DNA from 3 places in the Shewanella sp. GXUN23E genome. Region 1 is predicted to be linked to each of the others. Evidence: predicted binding sites of a transcription regulator. Region 1 holds the regulator's gene; each other region holds the start of a gene.

Region 1 (7,442 bases):
ACAGCCTCACCATCTGGTTGCAGTAATTTTGCCGGTTCTATCTCGATCAGCAGATTACCAATGGCCAGGAAGAAAGTAATTATCATGCCTCCCAACATCACGGTAGTAATGCGGTCAACCGCCTTGGTGCTGATCATCACTATGGATGCCAGAACGCCGGCAAATACCAGCCCGGCCACGCTTTGAGGAAGATGGATGCCCAGGTTGTCGAGACTGTGGTTAACGATAGATGAACCACCACTGATGTAGGCGTATGTCAAAATATACAACACAAAAGCAATCGACACCCCGCTGACAATTCTCCAGAATCGTCCCAGCGTTTCGCGGGTTAACGTATCGAAGCTGGCGCCAGGTTCGAAGTGAAGATTAGCCTCCAGCAGCAGCAAACCAGACATCAACATGATAAACCAGATGCCGATGAGCAAGATTACCCCATAGCCAAACCACATACCGGCACTGACCACCGGCAGGGAGAACATGCCGGCACCGACAGTCGTCCCGGCAATAATCATCGCGCCTCCCAACAAAGATTTTCCGCCGGGGGCCGCATTCATATGATTCGCCATAATTATCTTCCGTTATTCTGTTCAGCGATAAAAAACGCCTGCAGGGCAGGCGTTTTCTTGATTCAAGGCCATACCAGAGGTATGGCAGATCCGTTAATGTTCGGCAGCAACGGCCTCGACAATAGTCTGCCTGACCGACGACCGCAACAAGCTGTTTGAATGATTGCGAACCCGCTCAATGACCTCAGGCTTCGCCTTACCGGCCAGATAACCCAGGTCCTTGAGACGAACACTCAGCGTACCGTACAGCTTCTTGTCATAAAACTCTGGAGCGGTCACCCCGTGCAAAGCCCCAAGACGCTGCGCCAACAGATGACTTTCTGCTTCCAGCTCGGCCCGCTCAATAGCAGGACGGGACGCCAGCAGATTAAAGATAATGGCGTAACGCTGCATGGTTTCGCTGATAAGGCCACTGAGCAACAGCAGCATATTGATTTTACCCTGATTGACCTGATAAACCGTTTCACCTGAGATCAATCCCTCTTCAACAAACTCACTCAGCAGCCTGTCGACATATCCGGTCAGATCATCAATTCCCATAAAGAGCTCTGCCTCAAGCAAAGGATAGAACTCCTTCACTGTATCCTGCACTGAATCTCTGGAGCAGGCCTCATAACGGGTCAGGCAGTTGGCAATCAACGCAGGTACAATCAGCAAGTGAATGATGTTATTGCGATAGTATGTCATCGACAGGGTATGCACCGGGTCAATTCTGACAATATCTCCCAGTCCGTCAGATTCCTGCACCAGTTTTTTCAATTCCAGCCCCTGATCCACCAGCGACTGGCCATCTCCCTCAACGACAGACATATAGCCGGTGTAAGGCACACCTTTAAGCAACTTCAGGTAGAGATCCAGTTGCTTTTCCAGTTGATTCCGCTCAAGTGCATTTTGCTCTGCAGCAAGCAATACCGCACTGTTCAGCGTAACGGCACTGGCCGCAGCGGCATCATTGATATTGGTCATGACTCTGGTGGCCAGCTGATTCACCACAGGCGTCAACCAACTGGGCTTGCTTTCAGGTTCATTTGCCAACTGCTCTCGCCAATCTGCCACATTCTCGGTAAGAAAATTCTGCAGATTGATAGGCTGACCGAAATTTACATAACCCTGGCCGAAGTTACCCAATTTTCGAATGGCACCAAACACCTGCCAAACCGACTCTTTTTCCTTCTTCTTACCACTGAGTTCTTTGTGATATGTAGCCACTTCCATTACATGGTCATACCCCAGATACACAGGCACCAAAGTCACCGGGCGTTCAATACCGCGCAATACACTGTTGACCGTCATCGCCAGCATTCCGGTTTTAGGTACCAACAAACGACCGGTACGTGAGCGACCACCTTCGGTGAAATACTCTACCGAATAGCCTTTGGCAAACAGCTGATCCAGATACTCGCGGAACACTGCGGTATAAAGCTTATTACCGTTGAAACTGCGACGGATGAAAAATGCGCCACCACGGCGGAACATAGGACCGGCTGGCCAGAAGTTCAGATTGATACCGGCCGCAATGTGCGGAGGCACCATGCCCTGAAAGTACAGAATGTAAGACAGCAGCAAATAATCCATATGGCTGCGATGGCAAGGCACATAGACAATTTCATGGCCATCATGATGTAACTGGCGTACATGCTCGGCACCTTTGATATTGATGCCCTTATACAATTTATTCCACAACCAAGTCAAAATACGCTCAGCGATGCGCACCAGCGAGTCAGAATAGTCCGCCGCGATTTCATCCATATACTCAATGGCGCGGGCTTTCGCCTCAGCTTCGGAAATCTGCTTGGATGCGGCCTCTTCTTCAATAGCCCGCTTGATATTTTCAGCATTCAGCAACGAATGGAACAACGCCTGACGGTTAGGCAGCGCAGGTCCTGTCATCACCTTACGCTGACGACGGAAGTGCACTCTGGCGACTCTGGCAAGCTTGTGAGCAATGGACTGATCCGTGCCGTGCTCATCTGCCATATAGCGCAGAGATACTGCATTGGAAAACTGAATAAAGTTGTGACGCCCAAGGAACAGAATCATCAGGGCTTTGCGCAACCAACTCGGGTCTTCGCGTTCAAGCACTGCAGCCTTCATGGTGTCATCATCTTTACCCGGAGTCCGTCCCCAAAACAGACTCACAGGAACCAACTGCACATCCAGCTCACTGTCCTGACGGTGTAATTCCAGCAACTGGGTAAACGCCTCAAGGAACGGTTCGTTGCCCGCTCTGCGACCAAACAGCGGTTTGGCACCTTCCAGACACACCACTCTTGGGATCATTCGCCCTTTCAACATCAAAGGTTCGTTTGGACTGGGCAACCCCAACTGCTGGCTGATATTCAGCAACACGTTCATATCACTGAAGGACGATGTCTTCAGGACATAAATCATCGGCCGCTCGGGATCCAGATTCAGATCATCGAACGGGCGCTGTGGCACGGTAATAGTGTGAACCAGCTTATCCTGGATCCACCTGAGGGATTTCAACCAAAAAGAGTCTTGTTTGGACATTATTTGCTGCAATCTACATCACATTGAATTGTGACATAGAATATCAGACATAACCCGCCCAGCGCCACGCACTCTCAACTAACAGAATTGAACAATACTTGCACTGCAAAAAATACTGTATATACTGACAGGTACTGTATGAAAAAACAGGGACCGACATGAGACCGCTGACGCCACGCCAAGCCGAAATTCTTGAGCTGATTAAACGCAACATTGCCGATACAGGCATGCCCCCTACCAGAGCAGAAATCGCTTCAACATTGGGTTTCCGCAGCGCCAATGCGGCTGAAGAGCATCTTAAGGCCCTGGCCAAAAAGGGCTACATCGAGATCATGCCCGGCACCTCCAGAGGCATTCGTCTGCCTCAGGAAGAAGCACAAAATGACGACCCTGGGTTGCCATTGATCGGGCAGGTTGCTGCCGGCGAACCCATTCTGGCGCAGCAACATGTGGAAAATTACTATCAGGTTGATCCTGCCATGTTCCATCCCCATGCTGATTTTCTGCTGCGGGTGCGCGGTGACAGTATGAAAGATATCGGCATTCTGGAAGGCGACTTGCTGGCAGTCCATAAAGTACAGGATGCCCGCAACGGACAGGTTGTAGTCGCCAGAGTGGAAGACGATGTCACCGTCAAGCGCTTCGAAAAGAAAGGCAATGTCGTTTATTTGCACGCTGAAAATGCTGCCTACAGCCCTATCAAGGTAGATCTGACCTGCCAACACCTAACCATTGAGGGTTTGGCTGTTGGAGTCATTCGCAATGGAGACTGGCTATGAACAAACTCGTCGGCACTGCCCCCCGCCATCCAGGCTTGTGGCGCTCTCACAGCAGTGACAGCGACGCAGGACGGATCCTGACACTGCAAAGTGAAAATCGCGGGCTGAGTGAGTTGCACAGCTGTGCTCCTCAACTGGCACAACTGAGTCAGCAGGGCCGCTGGATTGTTCTTATCAATGCTCCCAAGTTCGAATATCGTCAGCTATTAGCGAAGGCCGGTGTGCGTATGGACAGAATCCTGCTGGTTCGTGGCAGAGATGAAGTTGAAACCTTATGGGCGATGGAAAGAGCACTGACAAGTGGTACGTCCAGTGCAGTGATAGCTTGGAGTTCGCCTCTTGATGAAAGGGATCAACGCCGCTTGCAATTGGTTGCCAAAAGCGCCAGAGCAATAGGATGGTTAATTGAAGATGTGAATGCTCACTCACAATTCAGACATGAGCACCGTTTGATCAACACGGTAAAATTGCAAAACTTTCACTGAGCACTCAGTCTGTATTTTCCCACCAGGCCCCTTGATAGGGGCCTAACCGTTTATATTCCCCTGAAAAATTTCATTTGCGCCTTGAGCTTGATCAATATTTGCGCAGCAAGTAATGTAAATTTAAAGGGCAAATTTTCTGCCCAACTCTCCTCTAATAAAACTGACCGGAAGAAGTTGGTAGCAGAATTAAAGTCAAATGGACGGCGATTAGTGTGTCGTTTTGCTGTCGGTATACCGTGTTCAAATGAAGCGCGGTGCCGAATACACTAACAGTCTCATTGCTTTTTGTGGGAACCGAAGAGTTAACATAGAGCAGAGATTTACTGTGTGACTCTTCTTTGTAGTTGCGGTTGCAATTATACAGAGGAGATGTCTTTTGAAGCATTGGCTGTATCTTTTAGTAGGGCTGTTTGCCCCTGCACTGACGGCATCGGAATTGCCGCTCAATATGACCCAGGGGGTCACAGAAATCAGCAATAAAGTCTATGACCTGCATATGACTATTTTGCTGATCTGCTGTGCCATTGGCGTGATTGTATTTGGATTGATGTTTTATTCCATGCTCAATCACCGTAAATCCAAAGGTGCCGTTCCGGCACAATTTCACGAAAGCACTAAAGTTGAAATAATCTGGACCCTGATCCCATTCCTGATCCTGATTGGTATGGCGATACCTGCCACCAAAACCTTAATTGCCATGGAGGACACCAGCGATGCCGATATTACTGTGATGGTTACCGGCTCTCAGTGGAAATGGCACTACAAATATTTTGATGAAGACATCGAATTCTTTTCGATATTGTCGACCCCCAGAGATCAAATCGACAATCAGGCTCCGAAAGATCCCCATTATCTGCTTGAAGTGGACAAACCTCTGGTGTTGCCCACCAATAAAAAAATCCGCTTTCTGGTGACCTCTGAAGACGTAATTCATTCTTGGTGGGTACCTGCTTTTGCCGTTAAAAAAGATGCAAATCCCGGCTTCATCAACGAGGCCTGGACCAAAATCGAGCAGCCTGGAACCTATCGAGGCCAGTGTGCTGAGTTGTGCGGTAAAGATCATGGCTTTATGCCTATCGTTGTTCAGGCTATGCCGGAAGCCGAGTTTGCTGCGTGGGTCACGGCGCAGAAGCAAGCCGCATCGACTGCCGCGGCTCAGGCCGAGGCGGCACTCAGCCAAACTCTTTCCAAAGAAGAATTGATGACTCAAGGCGAACAGGTTTATCTGGCTCGCTGCGCTGCTTGTCATCAGCCTAATGGTGCCGGCCTGCCCGGCGTATTCCCCAGCCTGCACAAGAGCCCGGTTATTCAGGGCCCAGTAGCCGGACACCTCAATATCGTCATTAATGGTAAGCCGGGAACGGCTATGCAGGCCTTCGGTAAACAGCTGACAGCTCAGGAAATTGCCGCCGTAATCAGCTACGAGCGCAATGCCTGGGGTAATGACAGCGGCGATCTGGTTCAGGCCGCAGATGTCAGTAACTTTGAGAAATAACGGGGAGCGCACAAGATGACAAGCACGACTCACGATACCAATACCGTCTTGGACCCCGCATCTCATGGTGATGAACATCATGACCATGGTCCTGCCAAAGGAATTATGCGCTGGGTTCTGACAACCAATCACAAAGACATTGGCACACTCTATCTTTGGTTCAGTTTCATCATGTTCCTTATCGGCGGTGCCATGGCGATGGTGATAAGGGCAGAATTATTCCAACCTGGTCTGCAATTGGTGGAACCTAATTTTTTCAATCAGATGACCACTGTTCATGGTCTGGTGATGGTTTTTGGCGCTGTCATGCCAGCCTTTACCGGACTGGCCAACTGGATGATTCCACTGATGATCGGCGCGCCGGACATGGCGTTACCTCGGATGAATAACTGGAGTTTTTGGATCCTGCCCTTCGCTTTTTTAATCCTTATCAGCTCACTGTTTATGGAGGGCGGAGGCCCTAACTTTGGCTGGACTTTTTACGCTCCCTTATCTACCAACTATAGCCCTGATACTACCGCCCTGTTTGTGTTTTCGGTGCATATCATGGGGATCAGTTCCATCATGGGTGCAATCAACGTAATTGTTACCATAGTCAACCTGCGTGCCCCCGGGATGACCTGGATGAAACTGCCGCTGTTTGTCTGGACCTGGCTTATTACTGCCTTCCTGCTGATTATGGTTATGCCGGTGCTCGCGGGAGCGGTAACCATGGTATTGACCGATAAATTTTTCGGCACCAGCTTCTTTGATGCCGCCGGTGGTGGCGATCCTGTGATGTTTCAGCATATTTTCTGGTTTTTCGGGCATCCGGAAGTTTACATCATGATCCTGCCCTCGTTCGGGATCATCTCATCCATCGTGCCGGCCTTCAGCCGTAAAAAGCTGTTCGGCTATTCCTCTATGGTTTACGCCACAGCCAGTATTGCAATTCTGTCATTCCTGGTATGGGCGCATCATATGTTCACCACAGGGATGCCTCTGGCCGGTGAGTTGTTTTTCATGTACTGCACCATGCTGATCGCTGTACCGACTGGCGTCAAAATCTTTAACTGGGTCGCAACCATGTGGCGAGGCGCGCTGTCATTCGAAACTCCTATGCTGTTTGCCCTGGCTTTTATCATCCTGTTCACTATCGGGGGTTTTTCAGGGCTGATGCTGGCAATCACACCGGCTGACTACCAGTATCACGATACCTATTTTGTGGTTGCGCATTTCCATTATGTATTGGTATCAGGAGCGGTGTTTTCCATTATGGCGGCAGCCTATTACTGGCTCCCAAAATGGACCGGACACATGTATGACGACACTCTGTCCAAATGGCACTTCTGGTGTTCACTTATCTCAGTCAATGTACTGTTTTTCCCAATGCACTTTGTCGGCCTGGCGGGTATGCCAAGGCGAATCCCGGATTATGCGCTGCAATTTGCCGACATTAACCAGATAGTGTCCATAGGCGGGTTTGCATTTGGGCTGTCACAGCTGATCTTTTTGGTAGTGGTCATCAAGTGCATCAGGGGCGGGGCACCAGCGCCGGCCAAACCCTGGGAAGGTGCGGAAGGTCTGGAGTGGGAAGTACCCAGCCCTGCGCCGTACCACACCTTCA
Region 2 (7,442 bases), on a different contig from region 1:
CGCTCGTTGAAGTCGGTATTCTGATATCCCAGCTCGTCGAACGCTTCATTCAGCAGTGGTTGCAGTTTGTCATAAGTGGCGACCAATTGCTGTTCATCCAGACTGGAAAGAAAATCGGCATACACATCGTATCTGTGGTAACTGTCCGGATTCAGATATGTCTTGTCAGTGATATCAGTGACGGTGAATATCTGGCTTGGGCCCTTGAGCGGGCTGACTTTTCTGGCCAGTTCCCCCTGAGCCAGATTGTCGACAAACACCACAAACTGGCGTGCCATATTCTGGGTAACCAGCAACTTGCTGATATCCATGCCATCAGCCAATTTCAGGGTTTTGTCTTCAATAAAAGTATCACTGTCATTCAGACTGGGCAGCGGCTCGCTCGCCGGTGCAGCCGGCGTCTGAGGTTCTGGCTGGGGATGGGGCACCGGCGTTGGTTCTGGCTCTGGTACCGCTTCTGCCACCGGCAGTGGCTCTGGTGGAGCCTGCTCCGGCAGGGTGATTTCCTCTACCGTAATTTCCGGCTCGGGAGCCGAGTCTTTGCTGAAATAGAAATACGCGCCGCCCGAGAGCAGCAGCACCAGGATTATTGCGATAATCGCGACGCCATTGGTGCCAGAGGATTTCTCCTGCGGGGCCAATCTGTCTTCATTATTGACTTGCATGTTACTTCCTTAGCTGTTGTGTCGGCCGCAGGCCATCACAGGTAATAAACTGAAAACACGCAAACTGCGGGATTTCATTCTGCCAAAATTCCCCAGGGATGCCTACCAGGGCTAACGGCAATTAATCTGCACTATTACGCCTGAACGAATTGTTCCCTGTCACCGAGCCAGCGATAGATGATGGCGTCGACATTGTCCGGTGCCTGTTCCATCACATGCCGTGCGAGTTTCTGTATATGCGGGATAAGCGCTTGATCCCTGACCAGATCAGCAATTTTCATATCGGCAATACCGGTTTGCTTGGTACCCAGCACTTCACCCGGTCCGCGGATCTCCAGATCCTGCTGGGCGATCACAAAGCCGTCGTTGCTCTGGCGCAGTACGCCCAGACGCTTGGTGGCGGTGACGGACAGCGGTGGTTTGTACAGCAGAACGCAGTGGCTGGCCACCGCGCCCCGGCCGACCCGACCCCGTAATTGATGCAGTTGTGCCAGACCCAGTCGTTCCGGGTTTTCGATAATCATCAAACTGGCATTGGGTACATCTACCCCTACTTCAATGACAGTGGTTGCCACCAAAAGGTTCAATTTACCGGCTTTGAATTCATCCATGACAGCCTGCTTGTCAGCCGCTTTCATGCGCCCGTGCACCAGGCCTATCTGCAGTTGCGGCAGCGCCAACTTCAGCTCCGCAGCTGTATCCTCTGCCGCCTGACACTCCAACACCTCGGACTCTTCAATCAGGGTGCAGACCCAATAGGCTTGGCGGTTATCATTCAGCGCCGCCTGCCTGACCCGCTCGATCACTTCCTGGCGACGGGAGTCGGCAATCGCGACAGTCGTAACTGGGGTGCGGCCCGGCGGCAACTCATCGATCACCGACGTGTCAAGGTCGGCATAGGCCGTCATCGCCAGGGTTCTGGGAATAGGTGTGGCGGTCATGATCAGCTGGTGTGGCTGGAATCCCTGACTGGCGCCTTTTTCCCTGAGCCCAAGTCGCTGATGAACACCAAATCTGTGTTGTTCATCAATGATGATCAGTGCCAGTTTGTGAAAGTTCACCTGTTCCTGAAAAATGGCATGAGTGCCCACCACCATGGCCGCATGACCTGAAGCGATGTCTTCCAGTGCCTGAGTTCTGGCCTTGCCCTTGAGTTTGCCCGCCAGCCAGCCGACGTGAATACCCAAAGGCTCAAACCATTGTTGAAAATTGGTGGCGTGCTGCTCGGCCAGCAGCTCGGTTGGCGCCATCATGGCGACCTGATAGCCGCTTTCAATTGCCTGCAGCGCGGCCATGGCGGCGACCAGGGTTTTACCAGATCCCACATCGCCCTGCACCAGTCGCATCATGGGCGTTGGCTTTTCAATATCTGTGGTGATGTCCTTCACTACCCTTTGCTGGGCGTTGGTCGGTTTGAAGGGTAACGACGCCAGAAATGGGGTGAGCAATTGGCCTGTGGCCCGCAGTACAACGGCTTTGTCCTGATTACTGCGCTGACGCAGCTTGAGCATGGACAGGTTGTGGGCCAGCAGCTCTTCCTGCACCAGTCGCAGCTGTGCCGGATGTTGCCCCTGCTCCAGTTGAAACACAGAAATATCCACCGGAGGCCGGTGCAGCAAACGAATGGCGTCAGCCAGGCTGATGCCACCGGGTTGCAGCGCTGGCGGCAACAGCTCCTGCAGATTATCGTCGCTGAGCATCGAGAGGGCCTGATCCGTGAGTTTTATCCAGCCAGCCTGCTTAACGCCCTCGGTAGTGGGGTAGACGGGAGTGAGAGTCTCCTGCAGTACCGGTGAGTCTCCGGGCTGGGTCAGTTTGTATTCCGGGTGGATGATTTCCAACTGATGCATGCCGGTACGGATTTCGCCATAAGCACGAATTGTCATACCGGTTTGCAGACCGTTACGCTGCGCCATGGAGAAATTAAAAAAACGCAGGGTCAGGGCGCCGGAATCATCACGCACATTGCAGATCAGCATGCGCTTGCGACCGTTGATTATCTGGGTCGACTGGATTTGTGCTTCAACGGTGGCATAGCTGCCGGGGATTAAATCGGCAATCGGGAAAATGCGGGTGCGATCTTCATAACGCGCAGGCAGATGAAACAGCACATCCTGAACTGTGTGGATACCCAGCTTGGCCAGTCGCTCAGCCATTTTGGCGGCGACACCTTTGAGTTCTGTAATGGGGATAAGATCCAGCCGCTGCAAGGCGTTAGCACTCAATTACTGTGAATTTATACATATACTATCAGACACTGGGCTCAAGGCAATGGCGTAAAAGCCATCACAGCCCGAAGGAGAGTCAATTCCGTCGCGGTATATAAAAAACGGGCGCCAGGGCGCCCGTTTCATTTGGTTTATCGTTTATACCAACCTCATTAATCGTTTGATTAATTCAGCACGTGTCAGGGATTCTGATTCAATGAACTTACCTCAAGCGCATTGAGCTCCCGCTGAAACAGATCAACGATTAAATGAAATTGGTATTACGCAGCATTGACCACCAGATAGCCAATATAACCAAGATAGGCGGCTAACATGACGGCACCTTCGCGGCGACCGATACGCAGACCGGTCCAGGCAAATGGCAGCAGCACCACTGCCAACGCCAGCATCACAGTGAAATCAAAGTTTTCCAGTCCGGCTGAAGATACCGGTTGCACCAATGCGGTGATACCAAGGATCCCCAGAATGTTGAACAGGTTAGAGCCGACGACGTTACCAATAGCGATATCGCTTTCCCCTTTCATGGCCGCCACTACAGAGGTCACCAGTTCAGGCATACTGGTACCAATGGCCACTATGGTGAGACCAATTACCACTTCGCTGACGCCGAATGCTTTAGCCAGTTCAACCGCACCATCGACAAACAGCACACCGCCACCAATCAACATGGCAATACCGGCAATGATAAACAGGGCTGACAGCGCCGGATGCTGGGGTGTGGTATCGACATCCAGCTCTTCATCACTGTTTTTGGAACTCATATAGCTGAAAGTGAGGTAGCTTAACAGCGCAATCACCAGAATCAGTCCATCGACAAAGCCCAGTTCTCCATCGAACAGCATGAACCAGAAAACCAGACTGGCGATAATCATCAGCGGAATATCGCGTTTCACCATTTGCGACTGTACCTGGATTGGGCGGATCAGTGCGGTCAGCGCCAGAATAAGGCCTATGTTGGCAATGTTGGAGCCGATGACGTTGCCCAAGGCAATGCCGGAGTTACCGGCCAGAGCTGACTTGAGGCTGACCGCCAGTTCAGGGGCGCTGGTACCGAAGGCAACGATAGTCAGACCGATAACCAGGGGGGTAATCCCCAGACGCAGCGCCACGGCACTGGCACCACGTACCAGTGATTCAGCACCAACGGTCAGAATAATAAAGCCACCGACTATGGCCAGCATTGTCATCATCATGATTTACATACACTCGATAAATATTAGGGTTGAAGCAACCACCCCGACATAGGGTCGGGGTGGAAGTGTTTATTGGAACAGATCGTCTGATACCGGCGTATCGTTGAACAGTTCCGTATCCGGTTGATGTTCAGTGGCATAATCTCTGGGTTGAGTGCCATCGACAAAATACTCAAACCGGGAGGTATAGTCTGTTTTGTGGGTCAGCTTACCGGTAGCCCGATCAATTCTCACCGAAATAATCCCTTCGGGTGGTGTGATCTGATGCTCAGGCGTACCTTCCAGAGCGTCTCGCATAAACTCATTCCATCCCGGACCGGCGGTTTTAGCACCGGATTCGGCTCCGGATATTTGATCTTTTGGACCATTTTCCCGCCAGGTGGTACGTCCCAGCTCACGGCTGTGATCGTCAAAACCAACCCAGAAGGTTGTCACCAGATCCGGTGTATATCCGCTGAACCAGGTATCACGAGACTCGTTGGTGGTACCTGTCTTACCGGCGATATCGTGGCGTTTGATCACCCGGGCCGCGCGCCAGGCTGTGCCATTCCAGCCGGTACCTTTACTCCAGTTACCGCCACCCCAAATGACGCTTTTAAGGGTATCGGTGATCAGGAAGGCATTTTGTTCAGAAATGACCTGTTTGGCATGACGGCTGTCCGGCGCATCGCATGAGGCCAGTGCCGTGGTTTCCTGCTCCAGCTGAGTGATTTCTGATTCATGCTGTGCCAGAGCTTCGGACTCACCGGCAACCACGCCGGCTTGGGTCAACTGTGCATTTTCACTCTTGTCAGCTACAGGTTTGCAGGCCAGTGTCGGATGAGACTTCTCAATGACCTTGCCCTCTGCATCCTGAACCCGATCAATGTAATAAGGCTCTACCAGATATCCACCGTTGGCAAATACCCCAAAGGCTGCCGCAACCTGCATAGGTGTTACTGAGGCTGAGCCCAGAGCGATAGATTCGTTGCGTGGCAGATCGGCGGCATCGAAGCCAAATTGCTCCAGTTTGCTGATGGTGTTGTCCAGTCCCACATGACGCATAGTTCGCACTGACATCACGTTGATCGATTGCGCCAGACCAATACGCAGGCGGGTTGGCCCCCCATAAACGTTGGGAGAGTTCTTCGGACGCCAGGCGATGCCCTGACTGATATCGGGCTCATTGATTGGCGCATTATTGATAATGGTCGCCAGCGTGTAGTCTCTCTCCAGCGCTGCAGCGTAGATGAAAGGCTTGATGTTGGAGCCCAATTGACGCTTGGCCTGAGTAATACGATTGTACTGACTTTGCTTGAAGCTGAATCCACCAACCAGCGTCCGAACGGCACCATCGTGGGGATCGAGCGATACTACGGCGCTGGAAACCTCAGGTATCTGAGCCAACTGCCAGATATCGCCATTTTGGCGAACCCAGATACGCTCTCCGACTTTAACAATTTGATCCGCGGTTTTTGGCAGTGGTCCCTGCTTCATGTCAGTGATAAAGCTGCGGGCCCAATTTAACCCCGCCCAGGGCAAGGTCAACGTGCTGCCATTGGCCAGCATCACTTCCGCCTGCTGATTATCAACTTTCACAACGGCTGCAGGTTCGAGTTCATTGACCGATTCCACTTTAGCCAGTTCAGTTAAAATGGTGGCGTCATCAGGACGCTTGCCAGTCCACAGCACCGCTGCTGGCCCCCGATAGCCATGACGTTCATCATAGGCATATACATTGTTGCGCAGCGCTTTTTGCGCCAGCTGCTGCAAACGGGAATCTATCGTGGTGTAAACGTCATAACCACCGGTATAGGCTTCCTCTTCCCCATATTTCTGCACCATATAATCCCGTACCATCTCTGAGATATAAGGGGCATACAGATCGATTTCCGCACCGTGATAACGGGCGGTAATGGGGGAGTCAATCGCCTCCCGGTATTCTGCCTGAGTAATAAAGCCGACTTCCTGCATCCGCATCAACACTACATTACGGCGACTTTCCGCCCGAACCGGTGAGGTAATGGGGTTCATCGACGAAGGCGCCTTGGGCAAGCCAGCCAACATGGCCTGCTGGGCCAATGTGAGTTCTTTCAGTGTCTTGCCATAATAGACCTGAGCGGCTGCGCCGAAACCATAGGCACGCTGACCCAAATAGATGCGGTTGATGTACAGCTCAAGGATTTCATCCTTGCTCAGCAGCTGTTCAATGTGCAGGGCGATAAAGATCTCTTTAACTTTCCGGATATAAGTTTTATCGCGGGTGAGGAAGAAATTACGGGCTACCTGCATGGTGATGGTACTGGCGCCCTGACGTTTCTGACCCGTGGTGGCCAGTACTACGGCAGCACGAATAATACCTATGGGGTCAATACCATGGTGTTCATAGAATCTGGAGTCTTCCGTAGCCAGAATAGCCTGGATCAGCGGCTTGGGAACTTCGTCCAGAGACACCGGAATACGACGTTTTTCGCCAAACTGGGAAATCAGTTTGCCGTCCTGACTGAATACCCGCAAAGGTGTTTGCAGCTTTACTGTTTTTAATGCCGCTACGTCAGGCAGATCCGGTTTGACATACAGATAGGCAGCCACAATCGCACCTATAGCCAGAAGGGCCAGCGCAAACAGAGCGATTAAGGCACGTTTTATCCACTTCACTGCATTTTCCCGTTGAGAATTTTAAAGCCAGTAATTATATCGGGCACGCTGGTTGTCGTGAAGCAAAATAGCCGGTTAACCAAAACGCTTGAAAGTAAAGGTGGTAACATTTGATTCAAATGGTTATAACCTATGATAATTGTGCTACTCTAGCAAAGCTGGGCTAATAAAAATAACTGAGTTGGCAAAGGACTATGTTCGCTAAGCTATGGAAGCGTCAGGCACCACAAATGGTTGGTATTGATATCGGCTCGCACGATGTCAAAGCCATGTTATTGGGGCAGACCGCAGATGGATTTAAAGTTGAAGGTTTCGCCAGCGTCCCGGTGAAGAAGGGCGCAGTCAATGACCATGATATTCGGGACTCCGAAGCCGTGGTGGAAAGTCTGCGACAAATTGCCAGGCAGTTACCCAAAAGCGTTAAATGCGCAGCGGTGGCGGTTTCCGGCAGTGCCGTTATCACCAAAGTGATTTATATGGATGCCTCGTTGAGCGAAGCCGAAATGGAAGCGCAGATCGAGATTGAGGCAGACAACCTTATCCCTTACTCACTTGATGAAGTGAGTATCGATTTTGAAACTTTGAGGCTGAACAGTACCGATCCTTCCAAGGTGGATGTCTTGCTCAGTGCCTGTCGCACTGAAATCATTGATTCTAGGGTCGATGCGCTTGATGCCATTGAGCTTGAAGCCAAAGTTGTTGATGTTGAGGGTTATGCT
Region 3 (7,442 bases), on a different contig from region 1:
TGCAGGGTTGAAGGCGGCCACCGGTTTGGCTGAACAGTTCATGGTTGAAGCGTTCAACATTCTGCAGCAACTTGCTGTCCTGCGGTGGCAGACTCTGGTCGTGGCGCAATACTTCCTGCTCCAGGCTGCGCAGTTGGGCGCGTAAGCGACGGATCAATTCATCCTGTTTCAAAGCCAGGCTCTCCAGGCAAGATTGGCGGCTATTGTTATCACTATGATGATAAACAGCGGCCGAATAAATGGCAGACCAAATCGGATGGCAACACGGGCGCCGATAAAGGCGCCCAGCATCATGCAGCCCCCCAGAGCAAGTCCCAGTGGTATATCGACCAACCCCAGGGTGAAAAATATCGTCAGAGAGGTAACGTTACTGATAAAGGTCATGGCCCGTGCCAGCCCAATGCTGTGCAACACCGGTAACTGATAAAGCCGCGATGCGGTGACTGTCCAGAATGCACCAATGCCGGGGCCAGCAAACCCATCATAACAGCCCAGGGGCAGGCCATGCAGCCATTGTGTCAGACGGCGGGGTGGTCTGGCTGGGGGCTGGCGTTTATCGCATCCCATGGCTTTGGGATTGAGTGCGGTGTAGATGGCAATAATAATGATGATAAGCGGCAGCACTTTTTCCAGTATCCGGTTATCGACAACTGAAACAGTGACAGTGCCGATTATGGCACCAAGCATGCAGGCGATGCCTGCATGCAGCCAGAATGATGGAGTAATAAATTGTTTTCGGTAGTAGGTCCAGGCCGACATGCAGGAGCTGAAACTGGATGCCAGCTTATTGGTACCAAGTGTCAGATGAGGGGGCAGTCCCAGCGTCAGCAGGGCGGGGATCGACAGCAGTCCTCCCCCTCCGACAACCGCATCGATAAACCCGGCAATAAAACCAACCGCGGCCAGTATGGCGAGGCTGGAAGGGTCACTTAACAGTTCCAAATCAGTCCCTGTATATCCTGCAGATTACTCAATTACCCGGCGGTATGGCGGCAGCGCATCCATCAATGAGGCACCATATCTTTTGCTGACAAGACGCCGGTCAAGGATCGTGATGCGACCATAATCCTGTTCTTTACGCAGCAATCTACCACAGCTTTGTACCAGCTTTCGTGACGCATCCGGGATAGTCAGTTGCAGAAACGGATTGCCACCTTTGAGCTTGATGTACTCGGCGTGGGCCTGCTCGACCGGCGAGGTTGGCACCGCAAACGGCAACTTGGTGACAATCAGATTGGTCAGGTAGTCGCCGGGCAGGTCAAGACCTTCGGAAAAACTGCCGGTGCCGAACAGAATGGAGCTTTCTCCTGCGTCGCATCTTTGCCTGTGTTTTTCAAGCAACTGCTGTCTTGGCGCCGAGCCCTGAACCAGCAATAGCTGCTTCAGTTTACCTTCCAGTAACTCAACGACCTTTTCCATCTGCCAGTAAGAAGCGAACAGCACCAGTGTGGCGGTTTCATCCTCGACCAGCTTAAGAATATGTTCGGCGAGCTCAGCGGTATACTGATCATCGGTAGGCTCAGTGCGCATTCGGGGCAAATACAGCGTTGCATTGTTTTCAAAATCAAAGGGCGACTGCAGCGCCAGATATCGGCTGCCATCATTCAGCGATAAACCCACCTGATGGGCGAAATGTTCAAACCGATTGAGGGCTCTTAAGGTTGCGCTGCAAAGTACCACTCCGGCGGCCTTTTCCCACAGCATCGACTCCAGCATAAAGCCGACTTCAATGGGGGAGGCACACCAAAGATAATCGACCTGTTTGCCCCCGGTAAGTTGCTCGACCCAGCGCGCCAGTGGCGCGCCTTTGCTGTTATCTTCTCTGGCGACCATTTTCCACAGCTTGGCCAGATTCTCCAGCCGTTGCAGCATAAAGCCACATTCTGTCATCAAAGTATCAGCCTGATGTTTGGGCAGCTCGCCATCCTTAATGGCTTCCGTCAGTACCGATTGCATCTTGTTGAATTGTTTGAGTGCTAGGTTGGAGCTGGTGGCCAGATTCTCCGTCAGCGGTTTGATGACGTCAGGCAATTTTCCATGCTCAAATCGCAGCCTGCCTTCACTGTTGGCAAACTGACTGGCCTGAGTGTCGCAGTAATTTGCCATTTGATTGAGCAAGGTGGTGAGATCGGCTGCATAGTCCTGCAGCATTTGTACCGGTGAGATGATGTGGGTGGTCTTGAGCTGATTTTGCAGTTTTGCACTCAGCTTGATCATCTTTTCCAGCCAGTCAGTGGCTCCCCGCAGGGTTGCCTGGGCACTGGAAAAATCCCGGGCAACGATGGGCAGGTGGTGCGCTTCGTCGATCACATAATACATATCCTCTGGGTCAGGCAGAATGATCCCGCCCCCCAGTTCAAGATCGGCGAACAGCAAACTGTGGTTGGCAATCAACACATCCCAGGAGTCCACATCTTCTCTGGCCTTATGAAATGGGCAGTTTCTGTGACTGGCATTCTGGCGATGGCAGCTGTGTTTGTCACAGGCGATCTGTTGCCACAGGTGATCCGGAATGGGAGTCTTGAGTGTATCGAGCTCACCGTTCCAGCGCCCTTCGTGATAATCCTTGAGCAACGTCTGCAGCATATCTACCTGGCTTTGATCCGGCTTGGTTTGCCACATGGCCATTTGCATGCCGTTGTCACCGCCGATCAACATTTCCAGTTTCGCCAGGCACACGTAACGCTGGCGTCCCTTTACCAGTCCAAATTTAAAATCAAGACCAGAATGCTGCAGGAAAAACGGCAGATCTTTGTGCAGCAACTGCTCCTGCAACGCTACTGTGGCAGTCGCGATACACACCTTTTTTTTGCTGGCCAGTGCCAGAGGAATGGTACCCAGAATATAAGACAGTGACTTACCGATACCGGTACCGGCTTCCACTACTATGATGCGTCTGTGTTTGTCATATTCCCCGGCCAGAGTTTTGGAAATTTCGGCCACCATATAGTTCTGCTCCCGTCTGGAACGGAAGTTAGGCAGCGCCGAAGCAATGGCTTTGTAGATGGTTCGGATTTGGGTTTTGACGTTGTCAGACAGCATGCGGGCAATTGGTGGTGGAAAGTGCTGTATAGAATAACAGTAAACTTCGTTGGCGGGAATGACAGAAGTCGCTGGCTGTTACTCAGGCCAACAGCTGACAATGGCGCCTCAGCGGAAACGCCACGGGGATTGTTTATCGGATGCATGGCGGCCGGACAGACTCAGACGCTATTTCCCTGATTTGGCTGAGCGACTGCTGCTTGAGCTGAAACCATCAGGTAAATTGGATTCATTGGATTACGGGATATTTTATAGCGCACTACTTCGGCAAAAGAGTACCTGTCTACGCTATCCGCGCAATCGAGTTTCGCCGCTCCATCCGTTTCATCCGTATGTGGCGGGAGCCATGATAGACTCAGTTCAAATATCCGCGTCAGAGTCCCGATGAAACCTGATTCTTCACAAATGCAAATATTGACCGCCAGAGTACTCACCCGTCACCGGGTCCAGCGAGTTGATGCCTGGTGTTTACAGTATATGGTGCAAACGCCTGATGGTCCGGCGGTATTGGAAGTGCCGCAAGCCGATTATGTGGCCTTTTGCCATCAATCTGATGTTGGTCGGCTGCAGGCATTGGGGGCTCGCATTAACCAAATCAGGAACCTGAATTTACAGAGTTTTGCCTTGCAGCCCGTGGCCGCCCTTTATTGCAGTGAACATCGGGCAATGGCTGAGTTGGCAAGAATGGCGACTGATGCCGGTATTGCATTGTTCGAAGCGGATACTCGTCCGCAAACCCGGTATTTGACCGAGCGATTCATCAACCTTGATTTACAGGCTCAGGTATTGCGTTTGGCAGATATAGGCCGTTTACCCTGTTATCAGCTGCTGCGGGCGAAAGCTGCCTCGCTTCAAATGGAACACTCTGCCGTTTCATTTGATCTTGAGTGCAGTCCCTCAGGAGAGTTGTACTCGGCGGGTTTTTATTCCGACGCTCACGCCGCCGTGCTGATGGTGGGTGAGGGAGCGACCACTCACTCAGTGAGCAGTCAGTCCGGAGAATCCATTCGCTGTGACGTCAGTTGGTTCGCCGATGAGTACGCACTGCTGAAGGGGATTGAGCGATGGTTTATTGACCATGATCCCGATTTTATTATCGGTTGGGCCGTGGTGACCTTCGACCTGGCGTTGCTGTATCGCAGGGCAAAACTGTACGGGATGTCCTTGCAGCTGGGGCGTGGTCAAACGTTATTGGGCTGGAAAATTGCAGACACCTTCCGACCTGAAACTCTGGATCTCCCCGGGCGGGTGGTGTTGGATGGCATCGACTGGCTCAAAGCGGCGTTTTACCGGTTTGACAGCTACTCGCTGGAGAATGTGTCAAGAGAACTGCTTGGAGAAGGGAAAGCCATTGATAAGGTTGATGATCGGGGAGGTGAAATTGAACGCATGTTCGTTCACAACAAGTCAGCACTTGCTTACTACAATCTCACCGATTGTCGTCTGGTGTGGGAGATCTTCAAAAAAACACAGTTAGTTGAATTTGTACTGGCGCGCTCACGAATGACCGGGCTGGAGCTGGGGCGGGTTGGGGCGTCGGTGGCTGCCTTTAATCATCTGTACCTGCCTCATCTGCACCGTGCAGGCTATGTTGCACCGCATATGTCCCCTTTTGACGGGCTGGAGAGTCCAGGGGGATATGTCATGGACTCACTGCCCGGTTTATACCGGGATGTGCTGGTACTGGATTTCAAAAGTTTGTATCCCTCCATTATCCGGACCTTTCTGATTGACCCCAAGGGACTGATAGAAGGACTGCAGCTGAATGAGCTTGATACGGTTGCCGGTTTTCTCGGTGCGCGTTTCAGTCGAAAATCACCCATTCTGCCAGCGCTTATTGCCAATCTGGCAGCAATGCGTGAGCAAGCCAAATCGGCTGGTAATGGCCCTTTATCCCAGGCGATAAAAATCATCATGAATTCGCTATATGGGGTGTTGGGCTCAAGAGGTTGTGTTTTTCATGACGCCAGGTTGGCCAGTTCGATTACCATGCGTGGCCATGAAATAATGAAACAGACCAAAGCCTGGATTGAGGAGGCGGGTTTTACGGTTATCTATGGTGACACGGATTCAACATTTGTATGGGTAAAGGATTCCAGGCTGCCGATGGCGCAGGTGGGGCGCCAGCTGGTTGACAACATCAATCAGCAATGGCGTAAAAGGTTGCAACATGAATTTCAATTGGAGAGTTGGTTGGAGCTGGAGTTTGAGTGTCATTACCGTCAGTTTTTTATGCCGACGCTTAAGGGCTCTGAACTTGGCAGCAAAAAGCGCTATGTGGGTCTGAAGCAGGAGCTTGGCGAGGATACGCTGATATTTAAGGGGATGGAGCAGGTTCGCAGTGACTGGACACCCTTGGCCAAAACTGTGCAGCTGGAGTTGTACCGGCGATTGTTTGCCGGTGAGTCACCTGATGCCTATCTACGGGATATTGCGACACAGCTCTACTCAGGCAAGCTGGATGAACAGCTTATTTTTACCAAGCGATTGAAACGAAACGCAGCTGATTATACTGCCAGGGCGGCTCCCCATGTTAAAGCGGCGGAGTTGTTGGCGTTACGTTCAGGAAATGCAGCATATGCACGGCGTGGTGCAAAAATACGTTATGTGATAACAGTTCAGGGGGCCGAACCTATCGAATATCTTAGCGCTGCCATTGATTATAACTATTATCTGCAACGTCAATTGAAATCTGTTGCAGAACCGGTACTGCAAGTTTTGGAGTTAAATTACGACAAAGTTGTCTCATCTCAGCTCGTGTTAATTTAGTGATTAAATATATAGCTCGTGTTTTAACCGTGTTTTGCAAAAGTTAAAAACGCTATTTCTTAATGTTTTTTCATTATAAAAGTGATACATGGCGCAAGTTTTTGCTAAATCCAACTTGGGTGCTGTCAAAGTGTCTTGCTAATCTGCTGCACGTCTAGGATAGAAAAATAACAACGGAGTGTAATACGCAGATTGAATACTAATAGGTTAGGCACAGATGAACAAAACACTCATCGCAACTGCACTTGCAGCACTTACCGCAGCGCCAGCTGTTTCCGCTGTTGAACTCTACAAAGACGCCAACAATGATGTGACCCTGGGTGGTTACGCCGGTGTTCGTATCCTGAACACTCAAGGCGAAACTGAACTGGTGAACGGCAGCTCACGTATTAATTTTAACTTCAAGCACAAGCTGAGCAATGGCTGGAATGCATACAGCACCCTGGAATGGGGTGTTAACCCATTCGGTGATACCACTCTGGTATACAACAACGACAGCCAGTTCGACGCTCACAGCAGCGATTTCCTGAGCAACCGTCTGGCATTCATCGGCCTGAGCCATGACAAGTACGGCAGCATCTCTTTTGGTAAGCAGTGGAGCGCGTACTACGACACCGTAGTGGGTACTGACAACGGCCTGGTATGGGGCGGCAGTGCTTCTGGTGTTTACACCTATGAAGGCAACGGCGCAATCAACGGCGTAGGTATGGCTGATAAAGCAGTTCAATACCGTAACAGCTTTGGCGATTTCAGCTTTGCTCTGCAGGCTCAGCTGCAACAGAACCAGATTGACGCAGTAGACGGCGGAAATGGTGTTAACCCATTCCCACCTAAGACTTACGCTGCAGGCACCGCAGCTGCCAAGACTGGTCTGGCATCTCTGGAATACAATAACACCTATGGTGCATCTGCCACTTATACCCTGATGGATAAGCTGGCTCTGTCTATCGGTGGTAACACCGGTAAATTTGAAGCAACCCGTGTAGGTGGCAGCAAGTTTACTGAAACTGATTACATCTATGCAGTTAGCGCAACATGGGGCAGCCTGGGTGAAGAAGGCCTGTTCGCATCTGCTAACTACAACAAAAACCAGTGGCATCAGACTGACAAGAACGGCTATCTGATCCCATCTGCTTATGGTGTTGAAGCATTCGTTTCTTACAATCTGGGTAATGGTTTCCGTCCATACGCAATGTATAACCGTCTGGAAGCTGATGGCACTTATAACACTGGTGCTGACGCAGTAACCAAGAACATCATGCAGTACGCTGCAGCCGGTGTTGAGTTCAAGTGGGACAGCAGCATCATGATGTACGTTGAAGGCAAGTATGACTTCAGCGACTATGTTCAGGGTGGCGTTAAATCAGAAGGCGACAACGCTCTGGCTGTAGGTATCCGTTACACTTTCTAAGGTGTAAGCAGATTATCTGCCAAGTGAATTAGCATACTAAGCCCGACTTAATGAGTCGGGTTTTTTTATCTTCAAATTTAGTCCGAAATAAATTATTCCCTCTCACGGCATCGATAGCGCGGAATACTGGTGCAAGTAATCTGTACCCAATTCTTTACATGGGCAAGGTATCTAAAAGCCCATTCCCCATTGCATTTACTGCTTTTTTTCAAACCTAACC

The links. The regulator LexA, encoded in region 1, represses DNA repair genes until DNA is damaged. The targets are predictions, from matches to a motif close to TACTGTATNNNNATACAGTA.
Region 2: the regulator LexA is predicted to act here: its motif matches at 2,892-2,911, upstream of recG (ATP-dependent DNA helicase RecG).
Region 3: the regulator LexA is predicted to act here: its motif matches at 3,065-3,084, upstream of dinG (ATP-dependent DNA helicase DinG).

Annotation. Positions count from the first base shown of each region.
Region 1 covers NZ_JBOZWP010000003.1:44,015-51,456, forward strand. Annotated here, with positions in the region: gene mtr (tryptophan permease) at 1-566, opposite strand, end outside; gene plsB (glycerol-3-phosphate 1-O-acyltransferase PlsB) at 660-3,077, opposite strand; gene lexA (transcriptional repressor LexA) at 3,236-3,856, shown strand; gene ACRRUX_RS03970 (cell division inhibitor SulA) at 3,853-4,341, shown strand; partial or broken gene coxB (cytochrome c oxidase subunit II) at 4,718-5,821, shown strand; gene ctaD (cytochrome c oxidase subunit I) at 5,852-7,442, shown strand, end outside.
Region 2 covers NZ_JBOZWP010000024.1:12,230-19,671, reverse strand. Annotated here, with positions in the region: gene ACRRUX_RS17325 (DUF3014 domain-containing protein) at 1-665, opposite strand, end outside; gene recG (ATP-dependent DNA helicase RecG) at 800-2,890, opposite strand; gene ACRRUX_RS17315 (calcium/sodium antiporter) at 3,154-4,083, opposite strand; gene ACRRUX_RS17310 (penicillin-binding protein 1A) at 4,156-6,723, opposite strand; gene ACRRUX_RS17305 (pilus assembly protein PilM) at 6,918-7,442, shown strand, end outside.
Region 3 covers NZ_JBOZWP010000021.1:3,101-10,542, reverse strand. Annotated here, with positions in the region: gene ACRRUX_RS16150 (primosomal replication protein) at 1-172, opposite strand, end outside; gene ACRRUX_RS16145 (sulfite exporter TauE/SafE family protein) at 169-942, opposite strand; gene dinG (ATP-dependent DNA helicase DinG) at 967-3,042, opposite strand; gene ACRRUX_RS16135 (DNA polymerase II) at 3,427-5,811, shown strand; gene ACRRUX_RS16130 (porin) at 6,029-7,222, shown strand.